One region of the Serratia sarumanii genome, then DNA from elsewhere that is predicted to be linked to it. Evidence: riboswitches for the same ligand, from Rfam matches in the RefSeq annotation. Region 1 holds a riboswitch; the other holds the start of a gene.
What was found. Region 1 has a riboswitch for fluoride ahead of SSARUM_RS11725 (DHHA2 domain-containing protein). Riboswitches for the same ligand answer to the same signal wherever they lie in the genome.
Positions count from the first base shown of each region.

Region 2: it holds a riboswitch for fluoride, as region 1 does, so the genes downstream of both, crcB (fluoride efflux transporter CrcB) here and SSARUM_RS11725 (DHHA2 domain-containing protein) in region 1, are expected to answer to the same signal.

Region 1 covers NZ_CP124750.1:2,446,023-2,457,965, reverse strand. The annotation lists gene SSARUM_RS11750 (AraC family transcriptional regulator) at 1-96, opposite strand, end outside; gene SSARUM_RS11745 (cupin domain-containing protein) at 448-765, opposite strand; gene SSARUM_RS11740 (DUF2000 domain-containing protein) at 1,107-1,514, opposite strand; partial or broken gene SSARUM_RS11735 (AraC family transcriptional regulator) at 1,567-2,413, opposite strand; gene SSARUM_RS11730 (diguanylate cyclase domain-containing protein) at 2,484-4,364, opposite strand; fluoride riboswitch at 4,545-4,620, shown strand; gene SSARUM_RS11725 (DHHA2 domain-containing protein) at 4,661-5,626, shown strand; gene SSARUM_RS11720 (adenine nucleotide alpha hydrolase family protein) at 5,630-6,058, shown strand; gene eno (phosphopyruvate hydratase) at 6,076-7,359, shown strand; gene SSARUM_RS11710 (MerR family transcriptional regulator) at 7,346-7,768, opposite strand; gene SSARUM_RS11705 (NADH:flavin oxidoreductase/NADH oxidase family protein) at 7,841-9,061, shown strand; gene SSARUM_RS11700 (diaminobutyrate--2-oxoglutarate transaminase) at 9,568-10,950, shown strand; gene SSARUM_RS11695 (pyridoxal phosphate-dependent decarboxylase family protein) at 10,969-11,943, shown strand, end outside.
Region 2 covers NZ_CP124750.1:1,159,435-1,171,377, reverse strand. The annotation lists gene rlpA (endolytic peptidoglycan transglycosylase RlpA) at 1-439, shown strand, start outside; gene dacA (D-alanyl-D-alanine carboxypeptidase DacA) at 620-1,831, shown strand; gene ybeD (DUF493 family protein YbeD) at 1,936-2,202, shown strand; gene lipB (lipoyl(octanoyl) transferase LipB) at 2,337-3,005, shown strand; gene lipA (lipoyl synthase) at 2,998-3,963, shown strand; gene tatA (Sec-independent protein translocase subunit TatA) at 4,057-4,272, opposite strand; gene SSARUM_RS05480 (diguanylate cyclase) at 4,491-5,558, shown strand; fluoride riboswitch at 5,814-5,876, shown strand; gene crcB (fluoride efflux transporter CrcB) at 5,956-6,339, shown strand; gene SSARUM_RS05470 (TetR/AcrR family transcriptional regulator) at 6,628-7,224, shown strand; gene SSARUM_RS05465 (multidrug effflux MFS transporter) at 7,231-8,421, shown strand; gene cspE (transcription antiterminator/RNA stability regulator CspE) at 8,479-8,688, opposite strand; gene SSARUM_RS05455 (M20 peptidase aminoacylase family protein) at 9,035-10,198, shown strand; gene SSARUM_RS05450 (LLM class flavin-dependent oxidoreductase) at 10,387-11,712, shown strand.

The sequences.
Region 1 (11,943 bases):
ATAGTGTTTCACCAGCCCCGTCACCTCGAACGAGGAGTTTTCGTGGCTGCTGAGGTCGATGCGTTTCGTTTCGGCATTGTCGACTTCGAATCCCATGGCCGTTTGTCCCTTTTGATAACGCGAATGTCTTTTATTTGATAGAGGAGTCGCATGATCCTCCATATAGTGACGCTGTCGCAAGCCACACCAGGGGCCTTATGCGAAGAAACTCACTATTTACACCAAAATTTCATCGTTCTGCGTAAAACGCAGGCGTTGCGCATGCGCTGCGCAATGGCGGCTCGTTGCGGGGGCGACGTGGCCGAAAGTGATGGATAGGGAAAGCGCGGTGGCATAATCAGGAGGTATACGCATCAATCAGCAGGCAGCTCAGCCCGGGGGGGCGGCTTAATGCTGAAGGGATAGGGAGAGCGCCTAGGCTCTCCTCCATCCAGAGTTGTTATTTCATCAACGGGCCAGCTCGGCACCGTCCAGCTCGGAAATCGCCAGACAAATCACTTCCGTAATGGCCTGTACCGTATAGGCGGTATTGGCAGGAATGATTAACATCTCATGGGGTTGCAACGTCTGATCGTCAACCTTCAGTTCACCGCTCAGCACCATCAGTTTCACCCAGCCCGGATGAAAACGCGCCGGTTGCCGGCTGCCCGCATCCAGCTTCAGCAACGCCGTATGGCCAGGCGTTTCCCGTTTCAAAATATGAAAGTGTACCCCATCGTAAGGCATGTTTTCGTAATGCAGTGACGCCAGTGTTCTCTTATGCATGGTAAGTGTCCTCGTGACCTGTGAGTAGCTGCTCCGCCTTCGGTCGCCGTAAAAACGATTGGCGGCTGTCCCTACCGAAAGCACAGGCTCGCAGCCTCTTGGCGAACGGATTAACTGTCGTACTTGCAGCGGCCCGACCGACCGCCGTTTCATGCCTAACCTGCCTCAGGCATGCTACTAAATATATAAGAGCCTCGCCGACGGCGCAAAAAACCGCGGTTCTTATCATTTAATGATGCCCGAACCTCATTCAAGTGTTGCCACCAAAACCCCCATGCCGCCATTCAGACGGCATGGGACGGGCCCCCTGCTTTCGCCGCCGGGCGGCGCACTTTCCAGCCCTAGCCGTGGAGCGCCAGGCCTTTTATCGCCTTATCCACCGCTTTCTTCGGCCCGCGCAGCGCCAGGCCGACCAAATCCAGATTGTCCGCGTCTTCAGCGCGAAAAACCTGGCGGTTGGCTTCATCGTGCCCGGTCGCGAACATGGCGTGCACATAGGGGATCAGCGTTAATTCCCGCTCCAATCCTTTGCGATGCACATTTTGCAGGCCCGGCAGATCCGCGGCGAAAATCAGCATCGGCTGCCCGGAAATGGCGCCGTAGCGTCTGCCCTGCGCATCCACGTAACGCTCGCCGATGATTTCCGGGGCCGCGGCGGCGATGCCCGTCGCCAGAAAGGCCACCACGTTCAGCCGCTGCCAGGTTGGCAGATCGTCACGCACGATAAATGCTATCTTGGTATCAAACATATTTCGCTCTACTCCGTTGTGCTGTTAAACGCGCATCATCGGAGATGGCAAGTCAACGGTATAGAACGTTTGTGCACTGGCGTTGATAGGCCGCCGGCGATAATCGGTAGGCGCGCTGGAACCAGCGGCCCAAATGGCTCTGATCGGCAAAACCCACCTGCATGGCGACCTGCGCCGGTTCTTCCCCCTGCGCCAACAGCAAGCGTGCAGCCCGCAGCCTCAACCGAACTAAATAAGCGTGCGGCGACTGGCCGAAAGCCCGGGTGAACTGGCGAGTCAGGCGGAAACGATCCAGGCCGCACTGAAGAGCAAGTTCATCCAGGCTGGGATTATCCGCCATGTGCTCGTGCAAGTAGTCCCGCAAGCGATTCATCTCAATTAAAGCGTCATCGCTTTGGGAAGTTGGCCGAACGCGAATATGCCGTGCCAAAAGCGTCAGCAGATGGTCCAGGCTTTGATCGCGCGCCAGTCGCCCCTCTCTATGATGCAACGAGAAAAAGGCCTGCTGTATCGCGGCCGCCAGCATTGGATCGTCGGTCAACGTGCTGTGGAAGGCACCTTCCAGCACGGAGGCGTCCCCCATTCCACGGCGGTGCATAGCGACGGATACCCAATGCTGGGGCAAATAGAGCATCGCATGTAAACCCCTCGGCCTGCGGCGCATGGCCATCGTGCACCGCGCCCAGCTCGATCAGCATGGCGCGCCCCGGCCGGCTGGTATGCAGCGAGCGGTGGCAATGGAAACGCTGTAAACCCTGCTGCGTGACACCCACCAGCATTTCATCATGATCGTGAGGATCGTAGGCATGTCCCTGAAAGTGGGCATTGACGCTCTCAATACCGGTTTCCTCATCGCGTCGCAGTTCGAGCCAGTCTTTATGTTGATGATTTGACGCCATGCAATCAGTCCGGAGTTCTGCTCACAGGAAAAGAAAAACCGCTTACCCTGAGACCGCCACCGTTGCACGCTCACAGCTCGCAGATGGCGTAAGTGCCCTTCCCGGCCGATTTCGCCTGATACATCGCGCCGTCGGCGCGGGTCAGCAGCATCTCCTCCGTCACATCGCCGCGTGGGGAAATGGCCGCGCCGATGCTGGCGGAAAGCCGTACCTTCTGCGGCCCGATCTGCGTAATTGTGGCCAGTTGCGCCAACACGTTTTCGCAAAACTCGCTGACCTCGCGCCGCGGATCCGTCAACGGCCACAGGATCACCGTGAACTCGTCACCGGCAAGACGCGAGACGCTGTGGCGCTCGCCGGCGCAGGCGCTGAGCAACGTGGCGAAGGTTTTCAGGATCGCGTCGCCGAAATCATGGCCATAGCTGTCGTTAAGGGTTTTGAAGCCGTCGAGATCGATAAACAGCAGCGCCATCTGCCGCTGATGGCAACAAGCCTGCAGCGTGCCCGACAACCGGCGCAGAAACGCACGGCGGTTGGTCAATCCGGTCAGCATGTCGTGGGTCGCGTCATATTCCAGCCGCTGCTGCAGCCGCTTCAGTTCGGTGATGTCCATGGCGAGAATGTAAAAGCCCTGCGCTTCGCACGGCACCAGCGTGGTGTGGATCATCAGCAGCCCCTGCCGGGTCTGCAGCTCATTCTCAAAACTCACCATTTCGCCCGCGAGGGCCCGTTCGATCATCGGTTTTGCTATCCGATAAACGCTTTCCCCCATGAAATCACGCACCGTCATCCCCCTGAGGCTGGACTCCTCCAGACCGAACCAGGTTTTGTAGGCGCTGTTGGCGAACAGGTAGCGTTCATTGCCGTCGATCTGGCTGATTAAGGCCGGCATGTTGTCGGTAATGGCGCGCAGACGCTCCTTCTCCGCACTGAGCTGATATTCGGCGAGCACGCGGGTTTCAATCTCTTCGTTGAGTTTTTTGACCACCACGTTCAGCTCCCGCGTGCGGGTTTCGACGCGTTCCTCCAGCTCATGCTGCAACGCGAACAGATCGGCCTCGGCCGCCTTGCGCTCGCTGATATCGACGATAACCGAGATGAAATGGTCCGGTTTGCCGTTCGGCAACCGATTGAGCGCCACCGTCAGCTGCACCCAAACGATCGAGCCGTCGGCGCGGAAATAGCGTTTTTCCATCGAGTAGGTGCTGATTTCATTTTTCAACAGCTGCTGCAGCTTTTCCAGGTCGGTATTGAGATCGAGCGGATAGGTAATGTCCTGGAAGGTGCGATCCATCAGTTCGCGCTCGGAATAGTGCAGCATTTCGCAGATGCGCGGGTTCACCCGCAGCCAATACCCCTGCAGCGAAACCAGCGCCATCCCTACCGCCGCCTGGGCGAAGGTCTGTTCGAACAGGGCCTCCGTGCGCTGCAGGTCGGACTTCAGGTTTTCGGTATAGACGTGGCGCTCAATACTTTGCAGATACTCCTCCACCACGGCGGCGAAATCATGCAGATCGGCCAGTTGTTCCGGGGAAAACGGCTGCGGGTGGCTGTCGATAATGCACAGGGTGCCGAGCGGCAACCCGTCGAGCGACAACAGCGGCTGCCCGACGTAAAAACCGATCCGCGGCCCGCCGATCACCAGCGGATTATCGAAAAATCGCGGGTCGTTGGCGGTATCGGGCACCACCAGCGCTTCGCGTTGCAAGATCGCATGGCCGCAAAACGAGATATTGCGCGGCGTTTCCCGGGCATCCAGACCGTAGCGCGATAAAAACCATTGGCGATCCCGGTCGATCAGCGACACCAGCGCAATGGTCACGCCGAAGTATTTCGCCGCCAGCCGCGTGATGCGATCCAGTTTTTCCACCGAGTTTGAATCCAGCACGTTCAGCGAATTCAATACCGACAGGCGTTCGGCTTCGTTTTCGGGGAAGCAGGGTTCGAGCATGTTGTCTCCCATTGTGTCACCCACGGATCCGGCGCAGCCAGCCGGCGTGAGTCCGTTCGCCCTATCCGTCGGTCAGCGACAAATATCCTTGTCCATCATAGACTCACTCAGTATCAATCCGATTGCGCATTCTCGCCAGCTTTGCCGGCCGTTGCGTTTACCCCCGCGCTGCGCTACAGTCGTTCACAAGGTGATGGTGTTCCACCTTTCCCAACCGCCGCGTTCACTCGAACCGGATGATGACGCCTGATATACAACTTCGCTTTATTTTTTAGGCAGGTATGTCAGGAGTCGCTATGAATGAAATCTCACGTCTTACCCCTTTTCCGTTCCAGCCCGATGCCGTCGCGCGGGAAATGCCCCTGTACGTTTTCGGCCATAAAAATCCCGACAGCGACAGCATCTGCAGCGCGCTGGTGGTCGCGGACTGGCTCAATCACCTCGGCAAACCGGCCGTGGCTTTCCGCCTCGGCGACCTGACGCCGGAAACCCGCTACATACTGGCTGCCGCCGGCGTACAGGCGCCTGCGCTGCTGAAAGGCGATCTTCGTGACCGCAAAGTCTGGCTGGTCGACTTTACCGATATCGAACAAGGCCCGGCCTCATTGCTCGACAGCGACGTGGTCGGCGTTATCGACCATCACCGGCTGGGCACGTTAGTCACCCGCAACCCGCCCGATGTCTGGGTGCGCGCCGTCGGCTGTTGCGCCACCGTGATCCTGCAGATCCTGACGACAGAAAAGCCAATGCCACTTAACGCCGCCCAGGCCACGCTGCTGCTGGGCGCCATCCTGAGCGATACCGTCGCGCTCAGTGCGCCAACCACCACGGAACAGGATCGGCTGGCGGTCACCCGGTTACGCGCAATCTCTCACGTCGACTATGACGCCTTCACCGCCGGGCTGCTAGCCGCCAAAACCGATCTCTCGGGGCAATCCGCCGCGCAGTTGCTGCACCGCGACGCCAAGGATTACCGCATCCATAGCGTCTCGCTGCTGCTGTCGCAGATAGAAGTGCGGGCCATGAGCGACATCGATCCGCTGTTGCCCGCACTGCAACAGGCGCTTGAACAAGCGAAGCAGGAAGCCGGGCTGGAGATGGCTGCACTATTGGTCACCGATATCACCCGCCGCCGCTCCACCCTGTATTTCTCGTCGAACCGGGTGCTCGGCATTCGTCAGGTATCGCTGCCCGGTATGACGAGCCGAAAAAAAGAGGTTTTACCGTGGTTAACCCTCCAGATCGCTAACGCAGGGAGATAAGTCATGCCGCTCTATCAACATGCTTTACTGCTGGTACAGGATGAACGCGACGGCCGGCTGCTGTTGCGCCATGCCGAACGCCTCAATCAGCAGATGAATACGCGCATTACCGTGGCGCACATCAGCGCCGACTATGCCGAGCTGGACTACCTCAGCGATGCGCAAACCAAAGATCGCCAGTCCAGCGAGGTGATCGCCGCCAAAGCCATGCTCAGCCGCCTGGTGGAAGACTGCTCAATCCCCCTGGAGGTGCGCGCAATCGTCAGCATCCATCGCTTCAAAGACGTCGAAGCCCTGATTGCCCGTGAAGGCGTCGATCTTTTGTTGCTCGGCCATCAGAACCGTCCGTTTGGCGTCTTTGCCTCCTTCGGTTTCGAATTCATCAACCATTTATCCATCGACGTGCTGATAAAACACGTTCCCACTCCCTAGAACGAGGTGACACCCCCATGAGCTATGAGATTGAAAGCGTAACCGCCAGAGAGATCCTGGATTCGCGCGGCAACCCGACCGTCGAAGTCGACATGAGCGCGACGGGCGTCGTGGCCCGGGCTTCGGTGCCTTCGGGAGCCAGCACCGGATCGCGCGAGGCGGTGGAGCACCGCGACGGCGATCCGCGCCGTTTCGGCGGCAAAGGCGTACTGGAGGCGGTGCACAGCGTCAAAACGGCGATCAACGAGGCGTTGCGCGGAGTGGATGTGCGCCAACAGGCGGAGATAGACCGCCGGCTGATCGCGCTGGACGGCAGCGAGAACAAAAGCCGATTGGGGGCCAACGCCCTGCTCGGCGTGTCTCTGGCCGCCGCCCGCCTCGCGGCGCAATTGTCGCAGCTGCCGCTGTATCGTTATCTGGGCGGCATCGGCGCCAATCTGCTGCCGGTGCCCTGCATGAATATCATCAACGGCGGCGTGCACGCCCGCTGGCAAGGGGCGGACTTTCAGGAGTTTATGATAGCCCCCCTGGGCGCACCGTCGTTGCGCGAGGCCGTGCGCTGGGGCAGTGAAGTTTATCAGGCGCTGCGCCAAATCCTGTTGGAAAAAGGCCTGTCGGTCGGCGTCGGTGACGAAGGCGGTTTTGCGCCGGCGGTCGCTTCAAACCGCCAGCCGCTCGAGCTGATCGTGCAGGCGATAGAGAAAGCCGGCTACCGGCCGGGAGAAGATATCGCGATCTGCATGGATCCGGCCTCGAGCGAATTCTACGCCGACGGCAAGTACCGCCTGCGCAGCGAGAACCTCGAGTTGGACGCAGCCCAGATGACGGCCTATTACCAACGGCTGGTGCAGGATTTCCCCATCGTGCTGATTGAAGACGGCTTGGCCGAGGACGACGGGGCCGGCTGGCGTATTCTGAGCGACGCCCTGGGCGACCAGGTGGAGCTGGTCGGCGACGATCTGTTCGTCACCAACGTGAAATACATCCAGCGCGGGATTGATGAACGGTTGGCCAATGCGGCGCTGATCAAGCTGAACCAGATCGGCACGCTGAGCGAAACCTTCGCCGCCGTACAGCTCTGCCAGGCGAACGGCTGGGGCACCTTTATCTCGCACCGCAGCGGTGAAACCGTCGACAGCTTTATCGCCGACATGACGGTCGCGATGCGAGCCGGCCATCTGAAAACCGGCGCGCCGAGCCGCGGCGAGCGCATCGAAAAATACAATCAGCTGATGCGCATCGAAGATCAGTTGGGCGCCTCGGCGGTGTATGCCGGGCGTTCCGCCTTTAAACGCCGCTAAGCTTTGCCGGCCGGGCCGGCGATGCGTCGGCCTGTTTTTCGCCCTTGGCTTGACACAGGCCGGCGACACCGGACTCCAATAAGGTCAGCCGGGTCGTCAACAAGGTTTCTCGTTGTTCATTCAGCGTGGCCATCATCAGCTCGATCTCCGCCAGCCGTTCATCGACGCCGCGTATCAACCCATCCTGATAAGCGCTGCCCTGCAGCGCCAGCACCCGTTGGATCGCCTGCAGCGAAAAACCCAGATTTTGGCCGATTTGGATCAGGTGCAATCGCTCCAGCGCGCTATCGCTGTAGACCCGATAGCCGTTGACGCCACGCACCGGTTTCGGCAGCAACCCCAGCTGCTCGTAGTAGCGTATCGCCGAGGCAGCCACGCCGGCGCGCTGCGCCAATTCTCCGATCTTCATGCCCTATTGACCTTAAAGTTAACTTTAAACTTAGTATAGCGCCATTCCCCTTACGACAGGAGCGCAAAACCGATGTTTACCCCACTGACACTGCCCAACGGCAGCCGCCTGACCAACCGTCTGGCCAAGGCGGCGATGGAAGAAAATCTGGCCGCCCCGGGCCAACTGCCCGGCCCGGCGCTGTGGCGCTTATACCGCTATTGGGCCGAAGGCGGCGCCGGCTTGATTATCACCGGTAACGTGATGATCGACGGCCGCGCCATGACCGGCCCCGGCGGCGTGGTGCTGGAACAAGACACGCCGCTCGCCCCGTTCGAAACCTGGGCCAAAGCCGCACGCCAGGGTGGCGCGCAGGTGTGGATGCAGCTTAACCACCCGGGCCGGCAGGTGATGGCGAACATGGGCGGCAACGCATGGGCGCCCTCCGCCATCCCGCTGGCGATGGGCAAGCACAGCAAGCTGTTCGCCCAGCCGCAGGCGATGGATGAAGCGCAGATCGCCGAGGTTATCGCGCGCTTCGCCGCCAGCGCGCACGCCGCCGAACGGGCCGGTTTTACCGGCGTGGAGATCCACGCGGCGCACGGCTATCTGCTTTCCCAGTTTCTCTCACCGCTGACCAACCAACGCAACGATCGTTGGGGCGGCGAGTTGGCGAACCGCGCCCGCCTGCTGCTGGAGGTGGTGCGTGCGGTGCGCGAGCGCGTCTCGCCGGGCTTTTGCGTGGCGGTCAAACTGAACTCCGCCGATTTTCAGCGCGGCGGTTTTTCATCGGACGATGCCCGCCAGGTGGTGCTGATGCTGAACGATCTGCCGGTCGATCTGATCGAACTGTCGGGCGGCAGCTACGAAAGCCCGGCGATGCAAGGCGAAACGGCGGACGGCCGCACCCTGGCGCGAGAAGCCTATTTTCTGTCCTTCGCCCGCGATCTTGCCGCCGTCGCGCGCATGCCGGTGATGACCACCGGCGGCATCGCCCGCCCGTCGGTGGCGCAGCGGGTGCTGGACAGCGGCGTCGCGGTCGTCGGCATCGCTACCGCCATGGCGGAAGTGCCCGATCTGCCGCGGCGCTGGCAAACCGGTGCGGCCCCCCATGCGCTGCCTGCCCCGATCACCTGGCGCAGCAAGGTGATGGCGTCGCTCGCCCGCATGGCGTTGGTCAAGCGCCGGATGCGCGCGTTGAGTGACGATCGGCCGCGCAATGTGCGCTACTCGCCGCTGTTCACGCTGGTCGTCGATCAGTGGCGTACCCGCCGTATCCTGCAGCGTTACCACGCCTGGTTACGGCAACGTTAATGACCGCGGCGCCGGCAGACACGCCGGCGGCCGCACAAAAATCCCGCTTTTTTGATCGCGCTACGTAAAATCTGCAAGAAATCACCGCTCTGGATACTGCGCTTTTAACGCTCGGCTGCTTATATTCATCACAAATTTTGTGTATATAACCGCTTTAGGACTTAAGGTGGTGAATAGATGAAAATAAGCCGCTATTTTCTATTTATGTTATTAATCGGAAATTCACCTTAATAATAAATGCATTAAAGAAGCAGCCAAAGGAAAGCAGAAAAGCATTTTTACGCAATGTTAAAGAAATGTTGTTTTTTGCCGGCAAAACCAACGGTCAACAAATCAACAACATATTGATGAGCCTAAGAAAAAACTAAACAATTCAAAACAAAATCGGCTATTGAGTCCCAGGCGAAAAAGCCATATATTGGTCGCGCTTTTCACAAGGCAGTTACTTTTCTAATTCATTAATTCAATCGTTGCGTCTTGAGACCTTCGGTTGTAGGAGAGATATGATGACGGATAAAGTCCGTATTGATACTTTAGTTGCAAACTCATTAAACGGAAACAATGAAACCTATTTGGCGCGCCAAGCCGAATTTGAGTCGAATGTTAGGAGTTATCCGCGCAAATTGCCGTTGGCAATTGCGAAAGCCCAGGGCGTTTGGATCACTGATGTTGAGAATAATCAATATCTTGATTGCCTGGCCGGGGCGGGAACGTTGGCTCTTGGACATAATCACCCCGACGTCCTGCAAAGCATCCAAAATGTCATTACCAGCGGCTTGCCGTTACATACTCTCGATCTCACGACCCCGTTAAAAGATCGTTTCTCCGATTACCTGCTCTCTCTGTTGCCGGGCGAAGGCAAAGAATATTGCCTGCAGTTCTGCGGCCCGTCCGGCGCCGATGCGGTGGAAGCCGCGCTGAAGCTGGCGAAAAAGCACACCGGCCGTTCTGGCGTGATCAGCTTCTCCGGCGGCTATCACGGCATGACCCACGGCGCGCTGTCGGTCACCGGCAACCTGTCGCCGAAGGCGGCGATCAACGGCATGATGCCGGAAGTGCAGTTCATGCCTTACCCGCATGAATACCGCTGCCCGCTGGGCATCGGCGGCGAAGCCGGCGTCAAGGCGCTGACCTACTACTTCGACAACCTGATCAACGACGTGGAAAGCGGCGTGCGCAAACCGGCGGCGGTGATCCTGGAAGCCGTTCAGGGCGAAGGCGGCGTTAACCCGGCGCCGGCCGAGTGGCTGCAGCGCATCCGCAAAGTGACGCAGGAGCATGGCATTCTGCTGATCATCGACGAAGTTCAGGCCGGTTTCGCCCGTACGGGCAAGCTGTTCGCCTTCGAACACGCGGGCATCGAGCCGGACATCATCGTGATGTCGAAAGCGGTCGGCGGCGGCTTGCCGCTCGCGGTGCTGGGCATCAAGAAAGAGTTCGACGCCTGGGAACCGGGTCACCACACCGGCACCTTCCGCGGCAACCAGCTGGCGATGGCCACCGGCCTGACCACCCTGCAATACCTGAAAGAGCACCAGGTCGCCGACAAAGTGGCCGCGCAGGGCGAATGGCTGAAAGGCAAACTGGCCGAGCTGCAGAAACGGTATCCGGTGATCGGTCACGTCCGCGGCCTGGGCCTGATGATCGGCATCGAGATCGTCAAGCCGAACGAAGCGCAGGATCACATGGGCTGCTACCCGGCCGATGGCGAGCTGTCCGCGTTGCTGCAGAAAAAGTGCTTCGAATCCGGTCTGATCCTGGAGCGCGGCGGGCGCAATGGCTGCGTGCTGCGTCTGCTGCCTTCCCTGCTGATCACCAACGATGAGCTGGGTATTTTCCTCGATAAATTTGAGCAGGCGCTGTTGGCCGCCGGCGTCAAGCCAGTCTGATTGGAGCGAATGACCGCGATGTCCAAGTTAAACCCGATTCTGGCTTCCTCGGCGCACAGCGCCGAGGCTTACCGCCAGGCGATCGCGCAGAGCAGTGAAGCCGTCGTGCAGTGGCTGCAACAGCCCGAGATGTATCAGGGCAAAAGCGTGGCCGAACTGCGCGAGCGCATCAAGCTCGACTTCACCCCGCAAGGCCTGGGCAACCAGGCGGCGATCGATCGCGCCATCGAGTACTTTTTGAAAGACAGCCTGTCGGTGCACCACCCGCAGTGCGTGGCGCACCTGCACTGCCCGAGCCTGGTAATTAGCCAGGCCGCCGAAGTGCTGATCAACGCCACCAACCAGAGCATGGATTCCTGGGATCAAAGCCCGTCGGCCACGCTGATCGAAATGAAGCTGATCGAGTGGCTGCGTGCCCAGGTCGGTTACCAGCCTGGCGACGCCGGGGTGTTCACCAGCGGCGGCACCCAGAGCAACCTGATGGGGCTGATGCTGGCGCGCGATGCGTTCTTCGCGCGTCAGGGCCACTCCGTGCAGCAGGACGGCCTGGTGGGCGATCTGCGCAAGCTGAAGGTGTTCTGTTCTGAAAACGCCCACTTCTCGGTGCAGAAGAACATGGCGCTGATGGGCCTCGGCTATCAGTCCGTCACCCTGGTGAAAACCGATCGCTTCGCCCGTATGGACGTGAACGACCTGGCGGAAAAACTGGCACAGGCCAAGGCCAACGGCGAGCAGGTGATGGCGATTGTCGCCACCGCCGGCACCACCGACGCCGGTGCCATTGACCCGCTGCGCGACATCGCGCGGCTGGCGGCGCAGCAGCAGATTTGGGTACACGTGGATGCGGCCTGGGGCGGCGCGCTGCTGCTTTCCGAGCAGTACCGCGACTACCTGGACGGCCTGGAACTGGTGGACTCCATTACCCTGGACTTCCACAAGCAGTTCTTCCAGACCATCAGCTGCGGGGCCTTCTTGCTGAAAGACGAGCGCCAC
Region 2 (11,943 bases), 1.3 Mb from region 1:
CGGCGGCGCGGCGGTGCGCCCGATCGATAACAGCACCCTGCGCACCGACGATGGCGCTCCGGCAAACGCCGGCAACGGCCGCAGCGGTTTCCTCGGCGCGCCAAGCGCAGTACCGGCCGGCGTGCTGGAAGGTTCCGAACCGGAAGCCGCCGCCGTGGCCGCTCCGGTTGCGGCCGGCGCTGCGGCGGCCGGCATGGCGGCCGCTTCTTCCTCCGGCGGTTACGTGGTGCAGGTCGGTGCGCTGAGCAGCGCCGAGCGCGCCCAGAGCTGGCAGCAAAGCCTGAGCCAACAGTTTGGCGTGCCGGGCAAAGTGGCAGCCAACGGCAACGTTTATCGCGTCCAGCTCGGCCCATTCAGCAGCCGTCAGCAGGCGGCCCAGCTGCAGCAACGCCTGGCCAGCGAAGCGCAACAACAGTCTTTCGTTACTGCTGCACCCTAAGCGTTATGCCCGGCGGGCATTCGCGGCTGATAAGCGGTTATTTAGCTGAAACATTTTCTTGCAGCTAAAAGGTCTTTAACCGCGATTAGTCAGATGAATGGATAATGCCTGCCGGGATCGCATCTGCTATAGTGTGGCTCGTTTTTTAACTTTACTTTCACGGATGTTGTAGTCCCGATCATGAAACAAGTAACTTCTTTTCGCTTAATCAAAAGCATCGCACTCGGCACCGTTATCGCAATGAGCGCAGCCTCCGTTGCACATGCCGATGACGTTAACATCAAAACCATGATCCCAGGTGTCCCGCAGATCGATGCGGAAGCGTACATCCTGATTGATTACAACTCCGGCAAGGTGCTGGCCGAGATGAACGCCGACGCGCGTCGCGATCCGGCCAGCCTGACCAAAATGATGACCAGCTACGTCATCGGCCAGGCGCTGAAAGCGGGTAAAATCGGCCAAGACGATCTGGTGACCGTCGGTCAGGACGCCTGGGCGACCGGCAACCCGGTGTTCAAAGGCTCCTCGCTGATGTTCCTGAAGCCGGGCGATCGCGTGCCGGTCTCCAAACTGACCCGCGGCATCAACCTGCAGTCCGGTAACGACGCCTGCGTGGCGATGGCCGACTACGTCGCCGGCAGCCAGGACGCGTTCGTTAACCTGATGAACACCTACGTCAGCAAGCTGGGCCTGCAGAACACCCACTTCCAGACGGTACACGGCCTGGATGCTCAGGGCCAGTACAGCTCGGCGCGCGACATGGCGCTGATCGGCCAGGCGCTGATCCGCGACGTGCCGGACGAGTACGCGATTTACAAAGAAAAAGAGTTCACCTTCAACAATATCCGCCAGATGAACCGCAACGGTCTGCTGTGGGATAACAGCCTGAACGTCGACGGCATCAAAACCGGCCACACCGACGCGGCGGGTTACAACCTGGTGGCTTCGGCGACCGAAGGCCAGATGCGCCTGATCTCCGCCGTGATGGGCGGCCGCACCTACAAAGGCCGCGAAGCCGAGAGCAAGAAACTGCTGACCTGGGGCTTCCGCTTCTTCGAAACCGTGGCGCCGCTGAAGGTCGGTAAAGAGTTCGCTTCCGAGCCGGTCTGGTTCGGCGATGCCGACCGCGTTGAACTGGGCGTGGACAAAGACGTCTACCTGACCATCCCGCGCGGCCGCATGAAAGATCTGAAGGCCAGCTATGTGCTGAACACGCCGGAAATTCACGCGCCGCTGGCGAAAAACCAGGTGGTCGGCAGCATCAACTTCCAGCTGGACGGCAAAACCATCGACCAGCGTCCGCTGGTGGTGATGAACGAAGTGAAAGAAGGCGGTTTCTTCAGCCGCATCGTGGACTACATCAAACTGATGTTCCACCACTGGTTCGGTTAACGGTTGAAACGGGCGAAATTGCCCCCATATAGTGAATAACACTAACTCCCGCCCCGGCGGGAGTTATACTTTATAGATTAGCTAGCACTCTGGAGCGCACGCACATGCAAAAAACTAAACTGAACGAACTGCTCGAATTCCCTTGCCCGTTTACCTACAAGGTGATGGGCCTGGCGCAGCCTGAGCTGGTTGACCAGGTAGTTGAAGTGGTGCAGCGCCATGCGCCGGGCGACTACAACCCGCAGGTCAAGCCGAGCAGCAAAGGCAACTACCACTCGGTCTCCATCACCATCAACGCCACTCACATCGAGCAGGTCGAAACCCTGTACGAAGAGTTGGGTAACATTGAAATTGTTCGCATGGTGCTGTAATTCCAGCATAAACCCCTGCTTATCAACCCGGGATGGCGCAGCGTCTTCCCGGGTTGCGCATTTTTGGTCAGCGAAAGGCTGGCCGCAGACCGGAGCGCCCGGTATAATGGCTTTACCACTTCTGTAACCTGACGATGACTCTTTTGCAACCAGACAAGATCATTTTGCGTCAGCTGGGGTTGCAGCCCTACGCGCCTGTATCCCAAGCCATGCATAACTTCACCGACAGTCGTACCGAGACCACGCCGGACGAGCTGTGGCTGGTGCAGCATCACCCGGTGTTCACCCAGGGCCAGGCCGGCAAAGCCGAGCATGTGCTGATGCCCGGCGATATCCCGGTGATTCAGAGCGATCGCGGCGGCCAGGTGACCTACCACGGGCCGGGCCAGCAGGTGATGTACGTGATGGTCGATCTGAAACGCAACAAGGTCGGCGTACGCCAATTGGTCACGGCGATAGAAGATACGGTTATCAACACCCTCGCCCACTTCCGCCTCGAATCGCGCGCCCGTCCGGATGCGCCGGGCGTGTACGTGGGGGAGCAGAAAATCTGTTCGTTGGGTTTGCGGATCCGCAAAGGCAGCTCATTCCACGGCCTGGCCCTGAATGTGGCGATGGATCTCAGCCCCTTCCAACGCATCAACCCTTGCGGTTACGCCGGCATGCAGATGACGCAGGTCAGCGCGCTGGCGCCCGGCGTTGGCATTGAAGACATACACCCAATCCTGGTACAGGAATTTGTTCATTTACTCGGCTACCAGACGGTCGAGCTTCGTAACTGGAACCTGCACGATTATGAGTAAACCAATTCAGATGGAACGCGGCGTCAAATACCGCGATGCTGACAAAATGGCGCTGATCCCGGTCAAAACGGTGGTCACCGAACGGCAGGAGCTGTTGCGTAAACCCGAGTGGATGAAGATCAAACTGCCTGCCGACTCAACGCGCATTCAGGGCATCAAAGCCGCGATGCGTAAAAACGGCCTGCACTCCGTCTGTGAGGAAGCTTCGTGCCCTAACCTGTCCGAGTGCTTCAACCACGGCACTGCCACCTTCATGATCCTCGGCGCCATCTGTACCCGCCGCTGCCCGTTCTGCGACGTGGCCCACGGCCGCCCGATCGCGCCGGACGCCAACGAGCCGGAAAAGCTGGCGCAAACCATCGCCGACATGGCGCTGCGTTATGTGGTGATCACCTCGGTTGACCGCGACGATCTGCGCGACGGCGGCGCTCAACACTTTGCCGACTGCATCTCGGCCATCCGCGCCAAGAGCCCGAACATCAAAATTGAAACGCTGGTGCCGGACTTCCGCGGCCGTATGGATCGCGCGCTGGAAATCCTCACCGCCACGCCGCCGGACGTATTCAACCACAACCTGGAAAACGTGCCGCGCGTATATCGCCAGGTGCGCCCGGGCGCCAACTACGAGTGGTCGCTGAAGCTGCTGGAGCGCTTTAAAGAAGCGCACCCGGATATCCCGACCAAATCCGGCCTGATGGTCGGCCTGGGCGAAACCAACGCGGAAATCGTCGAAGTGATGCGCGATCTGCGCCGCCACGGCGTGACCATGCTAACGCTGGGGCAATACCTGCAGCCGAGCCGTCACCACCTGCCGGTGCAGCGCTACGTCAGCCCGGCCGAGTTCGACGAGATGAAAGAAGAAGCGATGGCGATGGGCTTCACCCACGCCGCCTGCGGCCCGTTCGTGCGTTCGTCTTACCACGCCGATCTGCAGGCCAAAGGGATGGAAGTGAAATAACGCGTAATAGTTTGTTACGCTAAAGACGGCGGAAACGCCAAAAAACGGATGTCCGCAAGGCATCCGTTTTTTATTGCGCGCCACCAGGCGGGGTTAAACGTCTTTCTTTTCGACGCTCTGCTGAGCGGACTGGCTTTCGGCGGCGTTGTTGCCGGCGGCCGGCGGCGTGCTGTCGTCGCCCACGGCTTTTTTAAAGCCTTTCAGCGCCGCGCCAAGATCGGCGCCGAGCGTGCGCAGTTTGCTGGTGCCGAACAGTAAAATCACCAACACGGCAATCACCAGAAGTTTGGTAATGCTGATACCTTCCATACTCACCTTCTTATCATAGAGCGCTGCGTGAACAGCGAGAAAAACTGACCTTGCCTGCGAATATTTAGCGACTTTCCTTCGGCTCGCACAACCGCAACATGTAACAGAGTGAGATCCGTCGCAGGAATGCCACGCGGCCGCACGGCGCGGATTCCAGACTATTCTTAGTTTATCGCCCGCATGATACGCTGCCGTGATACTTATCAGGGAGATGCCGGATGTATATTGCTCCACCCATTTTCGATGCCCGAAAATCCGGCCTCAGCTTCGCCAAACGCACCTATCTGCCCCGCGTCGCCGGCCTGGGACTCGGCTTTATCTGCGTCTGCGCCGCGCTCTACCCCTTGGCTCCGCCCACGGCGGTCTGGCTATTGCTGGCCTTTCACGGCTTTCTCTGGCCGCATCTCGCCTACCGCCTGGCCCGCCGCGCCAAAGATCCGTTCAAAGCCGAGATCCGCAACCTGCTGATCGACTCCGCCTTCGGTGGCTTCTGGGCCGCGATGATGGCGTTCAATGCGCTGCCGGCGATCGTCATCCTGTCGATGATGAGCATGAACAACATCGCTTCCGCCGGCAAAGCGCTGTTTGTCAAAGGGTTGGCGATTCAATTGGCCACGGCGGCGCTGACCGGCGCGCTGCTCGGCTTCCCGTTTCAACCGCACAGCACGCCGCTGCAAATCTATCTGTGCCTGCCGATGATCTACCTGTACCCGACGCTGCTCGGGCTGGTGACCTACCGCACCGCCAAGCGGCTGGCGGAAAAGAAACAGGAGCTGCAACGCATCAGCACTCGCGATGGGCTGACCGGCTTGTACAACCGCCGCCACTGGGAGCACCTGCTGCATCGCCAGTTTGACAGCTGCCGCCGCTACCAGGACAACGCCACGCTGATCCTGATGGATATCGATCGCTTCAAAACCATCAACGACACCTTCGGCCACGCTTTAGGGGATGAGGCCCTGGCGGCGCTGGCGGAAGAGCTGCTGATCGGCTTGCGCAACGTGGATATCGTCGGGCGCTACGGCGGCGACGAGTTTGGCGCAGTGCTGCCGAACACCAGCGCCGAACAGGCGGTAACCGTCCTGCGGCGCATCCAGCAGCGGCTGGACGCCGTCATCTTCAAAGAGGCACCACAGCTGCGGCTGCAGATCAGCGCCGGCATCGCCAACTACCACCCCGCGCTGGGCGGTTATCTGGACTGGCTGAAAGCGGCCGACGGCGCGCTTTACCGGGCGAAGCAAAATGGCCGCAACCGGCTGGAAACGGCGGCGCCGACGGGCGACTAACTGACTGGTTTAATAACTTGGCAAAATACTTCGGCGCTTCGACAAAGCCTTCACGCCGGTAAAACGCATGCGCCCGCTCGCTTTCCACCGCCACCAGCAGCGCCTCGGTGCCGGGATAATCCAGCGCCGTCATTAATTCGGCGATCGCTCAGGCGCGCCGTTCTGATTTTCATGGGGTGACCTCGCAGATTGTCGATACTACAAAATAGGCGGCGTTAGGTGTAACATCCATCCGGTGCGGCGAAAAAGGCCGTGCGGCACGCTGGAGATGACATTCCTCCCTAACCGCCTTCACAGGCTGATGATGTCTACGTAACCTCTCGGAGAGAGGCGCGTAGCGTTACGCCTGTCCCTTTCCGAACCCCGTGAATTTCTCTGATTGAAAGGGAGTTGCCCCATGTTGAGCTCTTTACTGGCCGTATTTATCGGCGGCGGCGTCGGCAGCGTTTTGCGCTGGGCGGTAAGCATGAAAATGAACCCGCTGAACGCCCACATTCCGCTCGGTACGCTGATGGTCAATCTGATCGGCGGTTTTATCATCGGCCTGGCGATGGCGATTTTCACCCGCATGACGCATCTGGATCCCACCTGGAAATTGCTGATCACCACCGGGTTCTGCGGCGGCCTGACCACCTTCTCCACCTTTTCGCTGGAGGTGGTATACCTGATGCAGGATGGCCGCTTCGGCTGGGCGCTGGCCAACATGCTGCTCAACCTGGCCGGCTCGCTGGCGATGACGCTGCTGGCTTTCATGCTGGTGATGTGGGTCAACGGGCGCTAAGCCCTTAATGTTTCCTTAATCTTGCATGCGCATAATCTCATCCAGTACTCCTGACTGGATGAGAAACCGCTATGTTTAGCCTGCCGAAAACCGCCGCCGAAGCGATTGCCGTTGCGCTGTGCGTGCTGATCGTCGCCGCCTTTATCAAATCCTACCTGTTCGCTTAAGCGCTTTTTCCCGCAGCACGCGTTCATGTTGCGTCTTTCCCGCCGGTTACACTACAATTGAGAATGAACGTTCACACCCAGAAATGTGAACCCGGCTCACGCGTAGCAAAGGATCGGGCAGATGCTCTCCCCCAACGACAGTAAACAGGCCAAGGTGCAGGCCCGCCGCGATCAGATCGTCGAAGCGGCGAAAACCAGCTTCCGCCGCCACGGCTTCCACGCCGCCAGCATGGCGGAGATCGCCCAGGGCTCGCAGCTCAGCGTCGGGCAAATCTATCGCTATTTCGCCAATAAAGACGCGATTATCGAAGAGATCGTCAACCGCATCATCGCCAGCAAGATGCAACGGCTGGAAAACCTTGGCGATCACATCAACCTGATCGCCGGCACGCTGGCGGCGCGCACGCTGTTTCAGCAGCCGGGCGAGAGCGAAACCGATCACATGCTGATGCTGGAAGTGACCGCCGAGGCCACGCGCAACCCGGTGGTAGCCAAAATGCTCAGCGATGCGGAAGCGCGGCTGTTTCGCCACGTGTGCCACAACCTGCAGCGGCTGTATCCCGATTTCAGCGCGGAAGAGATCGCCGCCCGGGTGGAGTTTATCGCCGTCATGAGCGAAGGCACCGGTTACCGCATCCTTACCACGCAAAAAGCCGATGCGTCCCTGCTGCGCGAGCTGTATCAGCAGGCCATTTCTCACCTGTTCAGGAAACGCTAATCTCCCATGACCAAACACTTAGCCAGACAACGTCTGGTGTACGCCGTCGTGCTTGGCCTGTTGGCCGCGCTGGGGCCGCTGTGCACCGATCTCTATCTGCCCGCCCTGCCGGAAATGGCGGGCGAACTGAATACCTCCACCGCCGCCGCACAGCTCAGCCTGACCGCCGGGTTGCTAGGCCTGGGCGTCGGCCAGCTGATTTTCGGCCCTTACAGCGACAAACTGGGCCGCATGCGCCCGCTGTTGCTGTCGCTGATCCTGCTGCTGGGTGCTTCGCTGTGGTGCGCCCTCGCGCCCACCATCGACCAGTTGCTGATCGCCCGTCTGCTGCAGGGCATCGCCGGCGCCGGTGGCGCGGTGATTTCCCGCGCCATTGCCCGCGATCTGTACGCCGGCCATGAGCTGACCCGCTTCTTCGCCCTGCTGATGCTGGTCAACGGCCTGGCGCCGATCGTCGCGCCGGTGCTGGGCGGCGTGATGCTGCAGGTGATGAACTGGCGCGGCATCTTCGGCGTGCTGGCGGCCATCGCCGTGCTGCTGTTCAGCCTGTCGGCGCTGAAGCTGCGCGAATCCCTGCCGGTAGAACGCCGCAGCCAGGGCGGTATCCTGGCGATGCTGATGTCGCTGGGCGGGTTGCTGACCCAGCGCTATTTCATGGGCCTGTGCCTGACGCAAGGCTTCGTGATGGCCGGCATGTTCGCCTATATCGGCGCCTCGCCTTTCGTCTTGCAGCAGATCTACGGCCTCAGCCCGCAGATGTTCAGCCTGTGCTTCGCCATTAACGGCGTCGGGCTGATCATTGCGGCGCAGCTGGCCAGCCGCCTCAGTTCGCGTTGGGGGGAGCGTCGGGTATTGAAGAGCGGGCTAACGCTGGCGGCCGTCGCATCGCTGTTGCTGCTGTTGGCCGCCGCGCTGCATGCGCCGCTGGTCGTATTGCTGGTGCCGCTGTTCTTTTCGGTGGCGGTGATCGGCATCGTCGGCCCGACCGCCTCTTCGCTGGCCATGCAAAGCCAGGGTGACAAAGCGGGCAGCGCCTCGGCCTTGATCGGCGTGTGCATGTTCGCCCTCGGCGCCTGCGCCGTGCCGCTCACCGGGCTGGGGGGCACCTCGGGCCTGTCGATGGCGCTGACCATCGTCGGCTGTTACGCCATCGCTATCCTGCTGTTCAGCCTGTTGGCCCGCCGCAGCGAGGCATAACGCGCCCAATAAAAAACCCGCTCAATGAGCGGGTTTTAAGAAATTCAGCTACGCAGCTTAGATAGCAGTAACGTTAGCGGCAGATGGGCCTTTGGCACCGTTCGTGATTTCAAACTCTACACGCTGGCCTTCAGCAAGCGTTTTGAAACCGTTGCTAACGATGGCAGAGAAGTGAACGAAAACGTCCTTGCTACCATCTTCCGGAGTAATGAAACCGAAGCCTTTGGATTCATTAAACCACTTAACGCTACCTTTAATCTTAGACATCAAACTTACCTTTAACGTGAATGAAAGACACAAAACCTGTGTCGATTACAGTACAGCAAGCAGGCAGGATTTTGTCCACCACCGCGATCACAGAAATCCGATAAAGAGTGAAAAAATCCGTGTAGCCCGGTGTAAATGGATTGCACCGGTTGCGATAAGCTCCCGTTCCAGGTCAATCCTCTCCACGCGCCGGCGAACAATGCGCGAACGGCCAAACCCGCCCGCTTACCCCAGCGTTGACGCCCCCATGCAGACGCAATCGCTATGAAATATAACCAGATGGTCTTTTTGCTTCGGCGGCCGCTGCACTAGGGTTAGGGTTTATTTCCCACTGTGAGCCAAGCCTATGACCAGCCAGTTGGCAGACAAAATCATCGCCTATCGGCGTGAGCTGCACCAAAACCCGGAGCTTTCCAATCACGAATTCGCCACCACCGCCCGGCTGACCCGCTGGCTGCAAGAGGCGGGCATTCGCCTGCTGCCGTTGGCGCTGAAAACCGGCGTCGTGGCGGAGATTGGCAGCGGCAAGGGGCCGATCATCGCGCTGCGCGGTGACATTGACGCCCTGCCGATCGACGAAATCGCCGACGTGCCCTTCAGCTCGCAAAACCGCGGCGTGATGCACGCCTGCGGCCACGACTTTCACACCTCGGTGATGCTCGGCGCCGCACACCTGCTCAAAGCGCGTGAGGCCGACCTGCCCGGCACGGTGCGCATCTTCTTCCAACCGGCGGAAGAGACCTTCAACGGTGCCCGGCATCTGATCGACGCTGGCGCGCTGGATAACGTTGCGGCGGTATTTGGCCTGCATAACGCGCCGGAGCTGCCCACCGGCACCTTCGCCACCCGCGCCGGGCCGTTCTACGCCAACGTCGATCGCTTCCAGATCCTCATCACCGGCAAAGGCGCGCACGCCGCCAAACCGGAACAGGGCGTCGACACCATTGTCACCGCCAGCCAGATCGTCGGCGCACTGCAGACGCTGCCCAGCCGCAGCTTCAGCTCGCTGGAATCGCTGGTGGTGAGCGTAACGCGCATCGAAGGCGGCAATACCTGGAACGTGCTGCCGCAAACCGTGGAGCTGGAAGGCACGGTGCGCACCCACAGCGACGCGGTGCGCCGCCAGGTGCCGGACAAAATTCGCCAGGTGATCGACGGCGTTGCCGCCGCGCTGGGCGCGCAGGCCGAACTCCGCTGGCAGCCGGGGCCGCCGGCGGTAATCAATGATCCGCATTGGGCGGCGTTCAGCAAAACCGTCGCCGCCGAGGCCGGCTACCGGGTCGAAGAGGCGGAACTGCAGATGGGCGGTGAAGATTTCGCGCTGTATCTGCACCATGTGCCGGGCGTATTCGTCAGCATCGGCTCCGCCAGCGAATTCGGCCTGCATCATCCGCGTTTCAATCCCGATGAACGCGCTCTGTTCCCCGCCGCGCAATATTTCACGCTGCTGGCGGAACGCACGCTGCAACAATTAACCACCGCGCCGGAAAAAGCCCTCAGCAACGCCTGAATAACGGTAAAGCGTATTTCCCCGACGCCGCGGATGCCGCGTCGGGGATTATTTTTTCGCTCGCCGTGATATTTGCAATTTTCAACATTTGAATATGCTGTTTTGTTGTTTTACATCCCGCCGCCGCTCATCAATAGTGAGCACATCAGACACCGCGCGCCTCTGCGGCGCATGACAGGATAATCACGATGAGCGACAACGCGACTAATCAACGGCAATTGCGGCTGGGCGCCATTCTACATGGCGCATCGGGAAATATGTCCGCCTGGCGCCACCCGGACGCCACCGCCGACGCCAGCATCAACCTCGAATTTAATATCGCCACGGCGAAAAAAGCCGAACAGGGGAAATTCGATTTCGTGTTTGTCGCCGATGGGCTATATATCAACGAAAAGTCCATTCCGCATTTTCTTAATCGTTTCGAACCGCTCACCCTGCTGGCCGCGTTGTCCGCCGCCACCGATAAAATCGGCCTGGTGGGCACCCTCTCCACCTCCTACAGCGATCCGTTCACCGTCGCCCGCCAGTTCGCCAGCCTCGATCACCTGAGCAACGGCCGCGCCGGCTGGAACGTGGTGACCTCGCCGCTGGAAGGCTCGGCCAAAAATTTCTCGCGCAAAGAACACCCGGAGCACAGCCTGCGTTACCGCATCGCCGGCGAGTTTCTCGACGTTGCCAAAGGGCTGTGGGATTCCTGGGAAGACGACGCCTTCGTGCGTAATAAGGCCAGCGGCGAATTCTTCCGCGCCGGCAAACTGCACACTCTCAATCACCAGGGGGAATTCTTCTCGGTACAGGGGCCGCTGAACATCGGCCGCACGCCGCAGGGGCGCCCGATCCTGTTCCAGGCCGGCGCCTCCGAAGACGGCAAACGGCTGGCGGCCCAACACGCCGATGCGATCTTCACCCATCACGACACGCTGGAGCAGGCGCAGGATTTCTACCAGGACGTGAAGCGGCAGCTGGTGGAACAGAGGCGCGAACCGAACGATCTGCGCATCTTCCAGGGCGTCAGCGTGATCGTCGGCGACGACGACGCGGACGTCGAGCGCCAGTACCAGGAGACCGCCCGCCTGGTCAGCATCGAGAATGCCCTCAACTACCTCGGCCGCTACTTCGAGCATTACGACTTCGCCCGCCATCCGCTGGACGCCCCCTTCCCCGACATCGGCGATCTGGGGCAAAACAGCTTCCGCAGCACCACCGACGCCATCAAGCGCAGCGCCCGCGAGCGCAACCTCACGCTGCGCCAGGTGGCGCTGGAAGCCGCCTCGCCGCGTCCGGTGTTCAGCGGCACGCCGGAAGCGGTGGCGGATGGCCTGCAACGCTGGTTCGACGGCGAAGCCGCCGACGGTTTCATCATCAGCGGCGGTACGCCCAACGCCTTCGGCCACTTCGTCGATCGGGTGGTGCCCATCCTGCAGCAACGTGGCCTGTTCCGCCAGGCGTACCACGGCGACACGCTGCGTGAACATCTAGGCCTGAAGCGCCCGTTGAACAGATTCACCCAATAATAAGATCGCTTTCAGGGATACCCGCTATGCAGAAAACCGTTACCGTCGCCCTCGTGGCGGCCTTGCCGAGCCTGACCGGCGCCGCGCAGGCGGGCACCGGCATCGATTTGCAGGCCTATCAACCCCTATTCACGCGCCGAAGACCCCGCAGGCGAACGCCATGGTCAACCGCTGGGGCGAGAGCGCCGAACGCCTTGCGCAGTCGGAAATCAACCCGCCCGGCCAGGGCGA